Linked DNA regions of Rhodopseudomonas boonkerdii. Each later gene encodes a partner of the first gene's protein in a complex. Links are inferred from orthologs where the notes say so. Each region holds a gene or a part of one and is shown on either strand. Other genes may lie near its edges.

What was found.
Region 2: the proteins of E0H22_RS15260 (region 1) and pnp are in contact, whole or in part, in a cryo-EM structure (PDB 9QH0), measured with the Escherichia coli proteins. The link is inferred for Rhodopseudomonas boonkerdii from one-to-one orthologs.
Region 3: the proteins of E0H22_RS15260 (region 1) and eno are in contact, whole or in part, in a solved structure (PDB 2FYM), measured with the Escherichia coli proteins. The link is inferred for Rhodopseudomonas boonkerdii from one-to-one orthologs.

What each region holds. Positions count from the first base shown.
Region 1 is NZ_CP036537.1:3,345,334-3,349,012, reverse strand. What follows is about bases 6-3,532. They hold E0H22_RS15260 (Rne/Rng family ribonuclease), read right to left. Parts: upstream 3,197-3,532; coding sequence 206-3,196; downstream 6-205. Other genes in these bases: E0H22_RS15265 (dicarboxylate/amino acid:cation symporter), read left to right, coding at 6-77. Outside these bases: more of E0H22_RS15265, read left to right, coding at 1-5. UniProt on the Escherichia coli protein: Endoribonuclease that plays a central role in RNA processing and decay. Required for the maturation of 5S and 16S rRNAs and the majority of tRNAs. Also involved in the degradation of most mRNAs.
Region 2 is NZ_CP036537.1:433,640-436,749, reverse strand. Bases 60-3,017 are described here. They hold pnp (polyribonucleotide nucleotidyltransferase), read right to left. Parts: upstream 2,635-3,017; coding sequence 484-2,634; downstream 60-483. Other genes in these bases: rpsO (30S ribosomal protein S15), read right to left, coding at 3,004-3,017; E0H22_RS02025 (alkaline phosphatase), read left to right, coding at 60-350. In the rest of the region: more of E0H22_RS02025, read left to right, coding at 1-59; more of rpsO, read right to left, coding at 3,018-3,110. UniProt on the Escherichia coli protein: Involved in mRNA degradation. Catalyzes the phosphorolysis of single-stranded polyribonucleotides processively in the 3'- to 5'-direction. Also involved, along with RNase II, in tRNA processing.
Region 3 is NZ_CP036537.1:2,841,741-2,844,695, reverse strand. Bases 26-2,828 are described here. They hold eno (phosphopyruvate hydratase), read right to left. Parts: upstream 2,168-2,828; coding sequence 884-2,167; downstream 26-883. Other genes in these bases: queF (preQ(1) synthase), read left to right, coding at 2,296-2,775; E0H22_RS13200 (hypothetical protein), read left to right, coding at 57-746. In the rest of the region: E0H22_RS13185 (NUDIX hydrolase), read left to right, coding at 2,830-2,955. UniProt on the Escherichia coli protein: Catalyzes the reversible conversion of 2-phosphoglycerate (2-PG) into phosphoenolpyruvate (PEP). It is essential for the degradation of carbohydrates via glycolysis.

The DNA.
Region 1 (3,679 bases):
ACAAGGAGACGATGCACGCCCGGCTGAACCAGGACATCGATCCGTCCGATGTCGAAACGGCGATCACGACGGGCTGAGCGCACACCCGACCCGCAATTCGAAAGCCGCCCGGTTTTGCCGGGCGGCTTTTTGTTTTCCGATAGTCGATTGGCGTGGCTAAGAACGCCGATCAGGGCTTTGCCTGATCGTCACGCAGCGTTAGCGCTCAGCTATTCCCGCCACCAAAAGCACGTGACCACCAACCGGCCTTGCGCGGGGCCTCGGTGCCCGGCACCGGAGCTGACGGCGTGACCGCAGCTGGCTCTTCGACAACAGTGACGGGCGCTGATGCTTCCGGTTCGGCAGGGACCGGAGTGGAGGTCGCGAAGCTCACCTTCTCACGTACCGTGGACCGGCGGCGGGCCGGCTTCTCGTCTTCCTGCGCAGGTGTGGCAGGCTCGGAAGCAGCGGCAACCGGCGTGGCCGGAGCAGGCTCGGCGGGCGCGAACACCGGGACCGAGTCATGGTCGCGCGTCGGCGCCTGGACCGGCTGAGCTTCGACGCTCGGCTGGTCGCCGTGACCGTTATGGCCGCCTTCGAGATCGGCGACGGCGACGCTTGCTTCGGACTCCGAGGGACCCGCGAGTTCGTCGGCGATCGAGCCAGCGAGACCTTCCTCGTTGCCTTCATGGCGCTCACCACGCCGGCGGCGACCACCACGACGGCCGCGGCGGCGCGGACGGCGCTCTCCATCCGCAGATTGATCGTCGCGCGCCTCGCGCGGTTGATCGTCGGCCTCGTCGTCTTCGGCTTCGGCTTCGTCGCCGGCGGGTTCACCAACGGCTTCGATGGCCCCGTCCGTCATGACATGGGTATCGCTGACCTGAATATCGCTCGCTTCGCGGGTCTCGCCCGAACGGCCGCGACGGCGACGACGACGGCGGCGCTTGCGATCGCCGCCTTCGCTGTCGGCAGAGGCTTCGGACGTACCGTCCTCGTCATTGAGACCTTCGGTCTCTTCGGTTTCGATTTCGGCTTCCGTCTCGAACAATTCTTCGTCGTCGTAGGGCTCTTCCTCGGGCGCCGGCGGCAGATTGGCGAGCTGTGCCGCGAGCAGGGCCTTGGCCGCTTCGAGCGTGTGGACCTGTTCTCCGCGGTCGATCACATAGGACTGCTGGCCGGTGACATTCGCATCGGCAAGGATCGCGATCGTGACCTGGAAGCTCTCTTCGAGATCGCGCAGGTGGCCACGCTTGTGGTTCAGCACATAGAGGGCGACATCGCTGCGGGTGCGGACGACGAGATTATGCGTCGCGCCCTTCATGAGGACCTCTTCGACGCCACGCAGAAGCTGCAGCGCGACCGACGAGACCGAGCGGACATGACCGGTGCCGCCGCAATGCGCGCAGATCTCGGTGGAGCTTTCGAGCACGCTGGCGCGGATGCGCTGACGCGACATCTCCAGCAGGCCGAAATGCGAGATGCGGCCCACCTGGATACGGGCGCGATCCTGCCGCAGGCAGTCGCTGAGCTTGCGCTCGACCGCGCGGTTGTTGCGCTTCTCGTCCATGTCGATGAAGTCGATCACGATCAGGCCGGCGAGGTCGCGCAGGCGGAGCTGACGCGCGACTTCCTCGGCTGCTTCGAGATTGGTCTTCAGCGCGGTGTCTTCGATGTGATGCTCGCGGGTCGAACGACCCGAGTTCACGTCGATGGAGACGAGGGCTTCGGTCTGGTTGATGACGATATAGCCACCGGACTTAAGCTGCACGGTCGGCGTGAACATAGCGTCGAGCTGGCTTTCGACGCCCATGCGCGAGAACAGCGGCTGGCCGTCGCGATACAGCTTCACGGCGCGCGTGTTGCTCGGCATCAGCATGTGCATGAAGTCGCGCGCTTCGTGATAGCCGGCTTCACCGGCAACCTGAATCTCGTCGATCTCCTTGTTGTAGAGATCGCGCAGCGAGCGCTTGATCAGCGAACCTTCCTCGTAGACGAGGGTCGGGGCCTGCGACTTCAGCGTCATGTCGCGGACGGTTTCCCACATCCGGATCAGATATTCGAAGTCGCGCTTGATCTCCGGCTTGGAGCGGGACGCACCTGCGGTGCGCAGGATGATGCCCATGCCCTCCGGCACGTCGAGATCGGAGACGACTTCCTTCAGGCGCGAACGATCCTGCGCCGAGGTGATTTTTCGCGAGATGCCGCCGCCGCGCGCGGTGTTCGGCATCAACACGGCATAGCGGCCGGCGAGCGACAGATAGGTGGTGAGAGCCGCGCCCTTGTTGCCGCGCTCTTCCTTGACCACCTGCACCAGCATCACCTGGCGGCGCTTGATGACTTCCTGGATCTTGTACTGGCGGCGTGGACGGAAGGCGCGCTCCGGTACTTCCTCCAACACGTCGTCGCCGCCGACGGACTCGACCTGATCCTCTTCGGCTTCTTCTTCGTCGTCCTCGTCTTCGTCCTCATCGTCCTCGGCATCGTCGCCTTCGGCCGCGTGGACACCCTCGGCGTTCACGTCGTGGGCCGCGGCTTCGTCTGCGTTGATCTCGGCTGGGTGTTCGTCGTTCGCCGCGATCGCGGCCTGCTCAGCCGATTCGTCCTGCGCCGCGACAGCGACGGGCTCACTGATCTCGGCGGCCGCCGTTTCGGTGGGAGCGACTTCGGTGGGAGCGGCGGGCTGTTCGTTATGCGTTTCGGCGACGACGACCCGTTCGGACGCGACAATGTGGTCGGGCGCATCAAAGCGTGCCGGTACGAAGCCCAGGAACTCCTCGTGCGGCTGTTCGGCCTGCGACGCATCGATGACGGCGCCTTCGACGACACCGCTGCGCACGCGTTCGCCCCGGTCGCGGCGTCGCGAGTTGCGGTGGCGCGAGCGGCGACGGCTGGAGCGGCGCTCGCTCTCTTCCTCGGCTTCGCGATGTGCGGCCTCGTCGGCCTCGATCAGCGCCTGACGGTCGGCCGTCGGAATTTGATAGTAATCCGGATGGATTTCGCTGAAGGCGAGGAAGCCATGGCGGTTGCCGCCATACTCGATGAAGGCGGCCTGCAGCGATGGCTCAACGCGTGTGACCTTGGCGAGATAGATGTTTCCGCGGAGCTGCTTGCGCTGCGCTGTCTCGAAATCAAATTCCTCGACGCGATTGCCGCGAACCACGACGACCCGGGTCTCCTCGGGATGCGTCGCATCGATCAACATTTTGTTTGGCATGGAAGGACTCATGGCGGCGGAATGCCCGCGTGGCGGCAAGCGCGTCTGGCGCGGCCGGGTGACGCGAGGGTCCACCTGATTCTGGGGTGAGGGGAAGGCCGAAGCGCTCACCGTCGCGCCGTGACAACTGTAAGGTTGCCGGATGCGAGAGCCGCGTAGAAAACCGCACGAAGCGGAAGCTTCGCATCGGCGTCCCCAGGCGGGTCTCGGTCGGCATCACAGTCTGGCGCATCAAGCGTCGGCCCGTCTAAACTTTTGGGCGGCAAAGGCACCGCCTGCGCTGACGTCCGGCGCCACGCGAGTGCGCGCGCCGGCTGTCGCCAACTCGGCCGATAAGGGCCGGAGTTTTCGATCATGTCGTGTCTGAAGCCGTCCCGTCAGCGAGAAAGCCAGGGACCGGACACCGCTCGGGCCAGGACCGTCTCTCCCAAAAACCGCGCCCGGCGCAGGTTCTGGAGGGATGATCAAAAACGTTCAGCTCTC
Region 2 (3,110 bases), 2.9 Mb from region 1 along the record:
CCGAAGGCTATCCGGAACGCGTGGATGTGAGCCGGCGACTGGCGATCATGTCAGCAAGCCTGCCCGATCATTATGAAACGCTGCGGCCAAAGCTGGATGGCCCATTCGAGCCGACGCAGAAGAGCGAGGCGCCGAATACCTTCACGGCGAATGAGAAGTACAAGAATGCGCCGGGTGCGATGCTGCGTCTCGGCAATCTGCCGGCGATGATGAATGCCAGCGTGCATTCCGGCGAGGACGTGATTCTGACCGCGACGGGCCCCGGCAGCGATCGCGTGAAGGGCCAGATGGACAATACGGAAGTGTTTCGCGTGATGGTGGACGCGCTGGGATTGGGAAGCGTGAAGTAGCGCGATTCTCCCTCCCCCAAGCGTGGCGTAGCCACGCGCAGCGGGGAGGGAGACCATCGGCTTCGCGAACTACATTCATCAAACAAAAAGGGCGGCCTCTCGGCCGCCCTTTTCTCATCTCGCTCTGACGAGCTTACTCAGCAGCCGGAGCAGCTTCGCCTTCGGCCTTCTGCTTGGCTTCGAGGTCTTCGCCGGTCTCCTGGTCGACGACCTTCATCGACAGACGCGTCTTGCCGCGATCGTCGAAGCCGAGCAGCTTGACCTTGACCTTATCGCCTTCCTTGACGACATCGCCGGTCTTCTGCACGCGGCCGGCGGCGAGCTGGCTGATGTGAACCAGACCGTCCTTGGCGCCGAAGAAGTTCACGAATGCACCGAACTCCATCACCTTGACGACGGTGCCTTCATAGATCTGGCCGACTTCCGGATCGGAAGCGATCGACTTGATCCACTTGATCGCCGCCTTCATGGCTTCGCCGTCCGACGATGCCACCTTCACGGTGCCGTCATCTTCAATGTTGACCTTGGCACCAGTCTTTTCGACGATCTCACGGATCACCTTGCCACCGGTGCCGATCACTTCACGGATCTTGTCGGTGGCGATCTTGAAGGTTTCGATGCGCGGGGCGTATTCGCCGAGTTCGGCGCGGGCATTGGTGAGCGCCTTCGCCATTTCGCCGAGGATGTGGATACGACCATCCTTCGCCTGTGCGAGGGCGACCTTCATGATCTCCTCGGTGATCCCCGCAATCTTGATGTCCATCTGCAGCGAAGTGATGCCCGCTTCGGTGCCGGCCACCTTGAAGTCCATGTCGCCGAGGTGATCTTCGTCACCCAGGATGTCCGACAGGACCGCGTAGCGCGAACCTTCCAGGATCAGGCCCATGGCGATACCCGCCGTCGGGCGCTTCAAGGGCACGCCGGCATCCATCAGCGCCAGCGAAGCGCCGCAGACCGAGGCCATCGAGGACGAACCATTCGACTCGGTGATCTCCGACACCACGCGGATGGTGTAGGGGAATTCGTGATGACCCGGCAGCACCGGATGGATCGCGCGCCAGGCGAGTTTGCCGTGGCCGATTTCGCGGCGCTTGGTGCCGCCGAGGCGGCCGGTCTCACCGACCGAATAGGGAGGGAAGTTGTAGTGCAGCAGGAACGTCTCTTTGTACGTTCCCGACAGCGAGTCGATATACTGTTCGTCTTCGCCGGTGCCGAGCGTGGTGACGACCATCGCCTGGGTTTCACCGCGGGTGAACAGCGCCGAACCATGCGCACGCGGCAGCACGCCGACTTCGGCGAGAATGCTGCGGACGGTCTTGGAATCGCGGCCGTCGATGCGCTTGCCGGTATCGAGGATGTTCCAGCGCACGATCTTGGATTCGAGTTCCTTGAACACGCCGGCGACGCGCAGCTTGTCGTAAGCGGGCTCCTTCCCTTCCGGGAAGTAGTGTGCCATCACCTTTTCCTTCACGGCGCCGACCGCAGCGTAACGGTCCTGCTTCACCGGGATGGCATAAGCCTTGCGCAGCTCCTGCTCGACGAGACCGAGCATTTCCTTTTCGAGCGCGCTGTCATCGACGACGGCGACTTCGCGCGGCTCCTTGGCGGCTTTTTCGGCGAGCTCGATGATCGCCTTGATCACCGGCTGGAAGTGGCGGTGACCGAACATCACGGCGCCGAGCATGATTTCTTCCGAAAGCTCCTTGGCTTCCGATTCCACCATCAACACGGCATCGGCGGTGCCGGCGACGACCAGCTCAAGCTGGGTGTCGGCCATCTCGTCGAGGGTCGGATTGAGGATGTATTCGTCGTTCTGGAAGGCGACGCGGGCGGCGCCGATCGGGCCTTTGAACGGAGCGCCCGACAGGGTCAAGGCAGCGGAAGCAGCGACCATCGACAACACGTCGGGATCGTTCTCCATGTCGTGCGAGAGCACGGTGACGATCACCTGGGTCTCGTTGCGCCAGCCTTCGGCGAACAACGGGCGGATCGGGCGGTCGATCAGGCGGGAAACCAGCGTTTCCTTCTCGGTCGGACGGCCTTCGCGCTTGAAGTAACCGCCGGGAATGCGACCGGCTGCGTAGGCCTTCTCCTGATAGTCGACAGTGAGCGGCAGGAAGTCGACGCCATCGCGCGGCGCCTTCGCGGCCACGACGGTGGCGAGCACGACGGTCTCGCCATAGGTGGCCATGACCGCGCCATCAGCCTGGCGGGCGATCTTGCCGGTTTCCAGCTTGAGCGGACGGCCGCCCCAATCGATCTCGACGGAATGAGGATTAAACATCTTGGATATCTTTCATGGGTTCACGGAAGGCGCGGCGCCGAAAAAACAAAGGCCAGACATCCGGAAGGATTGCGCAAGACGGCAAGAAGCTGCTCGCGCAACCGCGAAGTCAGCGTCCGGCGATCCTGCCAAACCTTCTGGAGTTCTGGCCTCTGGAATTCGAATGACGTCCATCCTTCCGATGGTCGCAGGCGAAGCTTCTGGCTTCGCACCGCGCGACGGGCTCCTTGCCCGTCATCGCCCAGCCGCCGGATTGCCGCTGGACGCTATCGTGCGGGCCACTGTGGCCTGCACTACGTGATGGCATGGTTTGGTTATGTGAAACCGTCCATGCGAAAACGCGCGCAGAAGCTGCGCGCGTCGGTTCGCTTAGCGGCGAATACCGTGCTTTTCGAGCAGGGCCTTGTAGCGGGCCTCGTCCTTCTTCTTGATGTAATCGAGAAGCGAACGACGGGTCGACACCAGCTTCAGCAGAC
Region 3 (2,955 bases), 500 kb from region 1 along the record:
ACGCCACAGGCTTATGTCTGAACATGTCACGAGTTTCTCCTTGGAAAGAAAGCAAGATGTCGATCGTTCTTCAGGGCTCGCAACGGCCGTCTCGGGGCCTTTCACGGATGTCTCCGGCGGCCATTCTGCTGATTCTGTCGTCCCTCCTTGTGGTCACGCTGGCGGGTTCCAGCAGCGCCGAGGCCGCGCCTCGCCGTCCCGGCCACGTCTATCTGTATCGCGGCCTGATGAACGTGTTCTCCCTGGGAATGGATCAGATCGCCTATAAACTGCAGGCCGTCGGCGTCGCCACATCGGTCAGCAATCACACGCTGTGGAGCAGCGAAGCGAACGACATGATCGCCCGCTACCAGGCCGGCAATCGCGAACCGATCATTCTGATGGGCCACTCGGCCGGCGCCGACGCCACCATCTCGGTCGCCCGCAAGCTGGCACAATACAATATCCCGGTGGCGCTGATCGTGAATTTCGATCCGGTCGCACCCGATGCGGTTCCGAACAATGTGAAGCAGATCGTGAACTATTACGTACCCGCCGGCTGGGGCCGCGCCGTGTCCGCCGACCCGCGCTTCAAGGGCAAGCTCGCCAATGTGAACGAGAGCAGCACAACCAACCATTTCGCCATCGACAAGGACGATACGCTGCAGCGCCAGGCCATCGCCCGTGTGCTGGCAGTCACCGGTGGCGGCGCCCGCCGCAAGCCAGCCGCACCGAAACCCGCCCAGGTCTCGGCTGCGCCGCAGTAAGAGGATTGCTCCCTCGGATAAAAACGGCCGAGGCCCATGCCTCGGCCGTTTTGCATTGATCGAATGCTTCTGCGAAACGAAAATCGCCGCCCGCGTTCCCGCGAGCGGCGGCGATCGTAACCGCGATAGGCCGCAGCTTACGCGAGCGCCTTGAGAGCCTTGCGGCCGGCATAGATGGCCTGCGAGCCGAGCTGCTGCTCGATGCGCAGCAGCTGATTGTATTTGGCGGTACGATCCGCGCGGGCCAGCGAACCGGTCTTGATCTGCCCGCAATTGGTCGCCACCGCGAGGTCAGCGATGGTCGCATCCTCGGTCTCGCCCGAACGATGCGACATGACGGCGGTGTAGCCGGCCTTGAATGCCATCTCGACCGCGCTCAGCGTCTCGGTGAGCGAGCCGATCTGGTTGACCTTGACCAGGATCGAATTGGCGCGGCCGGCCTTGATGCCTTCCTCGAGGCGCTTGACGTTGGTGACGAACAGATCGTCGCCGACCAGCTGGCACTTCTTGCCGATCAGGTCGGTGACTTCCTTCCAGCCGTCCATGTCGTCTTCCGACATGCCGTCCTCGATCGAGACGATCGGATAGTTGGCAACCAGCTGCGCGAGATACTTCGCCTGTTCGGAGATGCTGCGGGTCTTGCCTTCGCCTTCATAGACATACTTGCCGTCCTTGAAGAACTCCGTCGAGGCGCAGTCGAGCGCGAGCATGACGTCGTCGCCGGGCTTATAGCCGGCCTTGGAGATGGCGCTCATCACGAAGTCCAGCGCAGCTTCGGCCGAGGCGATATTCGGTGCGAAACCGCCCTCATCACCCACATTCGTATTGTGGCCGGCCTTCTTCAGCTCGCCCTTGAGCGTGTGGAAAATCTCGGCGCCACAGCGCAGGCCCTCCGCGAAGGTCGCGGCCCCCACCGGCATGATCATGAATTCCTGGAAGTCGATGGGGTTGTCGGCATGGGCGCCGCCATTGACAATGTTCATCATCGGCACCGGCAGCGTGCGCGCCGAGGTGCCGCCGACATAGCGATACAGAGGCATGTCGAGCGACTCCGCCGCAGCCTTGGCGGCGGCCAGCGAAACGCCGAGAATGGCATTGGCACCGAGGCGCGACTTGTTCGGTGTGCCGTCGAGGGCGACCATCGTTTCGTCGAGCTGAACCTGGTTCTCCACATCCATGCCGCCGATGGCATCGAAAATCTCGCCGTTGATGGCGTCGATAGCCTTCTGCACGCCCTTGCCGAGATAACGGCTCTTGTCGCCGTCGCGGAGCTCAACGGCCTCGTGGGCGCCGGTGGATGCCCCCGACGGAACCGCGGCGCGACCCATGGAGCCGTCTTCCAGCACCACGTCGACCTCGACCGTAGGATTGCCGCGGCTGTCGAGAATTTCGCGGCCGATGATGTCGACGATGGCGGTCATGGGTGCCCTCTTGGTGCTGGGGATGGGTGGTTGGCCGTGCTTCTAGCCCATGGTGCCGGGCGGGAAAACCCCGCTTGGGATGACGGCAGCCGGCGGATTGGCTAAGAACCGCGGCAACGGAGACCTAAATGTCAAAAAATCCTCGCAAATCACCCAAGGCCGCCCCCGAGCTGCAGCTCGGCCGCGCCGTGGAATGGCCCGCTTCACCCGAAGCCGCCCAGCTCGACAGGGTGCCCAATCCGCAAAAGGGCACCGATTACACCGTGCGCTTCACTGCGCCGGAATTCACCTCGCTGTGCCCGATCACCGGCCAGCCGGATTTCGCACATCTGATGATTGACTACGTGCCCGGCGGCTGGCTGGTGGAGTCGAAAGCGCTCAAGCTCTATCTCGCCTCGTTCCGCAACCATGGCGCCTTCCATGAGGACTGCACCGTGGCCATCGGCAAGCGCATCGCCGAGACCATCAAACCGAAATGGCTGCGCATTGGCGGCTACTGGTATCCGCGCGGCGGCATCCCCATCGATGTATTCTGGCAGACCGGACGACTGCCGAAGGGCGTCTGGGTGCCCGAGCAAGGCGTCGCGCCGTATCGCGGGCGGGGATAGCAACACGGTTGAACAGACGGCGAGGATGTACTCTGCTGCGAGAAGTATTTTGTCGTGCGAGCGAACGAACTCGCGCTGACCAATGCCGCATGGACGGCGATAGAGAACGACGTCATTGCGGATATGCGCTGGTGGTCTGAGGCGGAGCTGCTCTCAGCGACGGACACCGTCTGGCCGGAG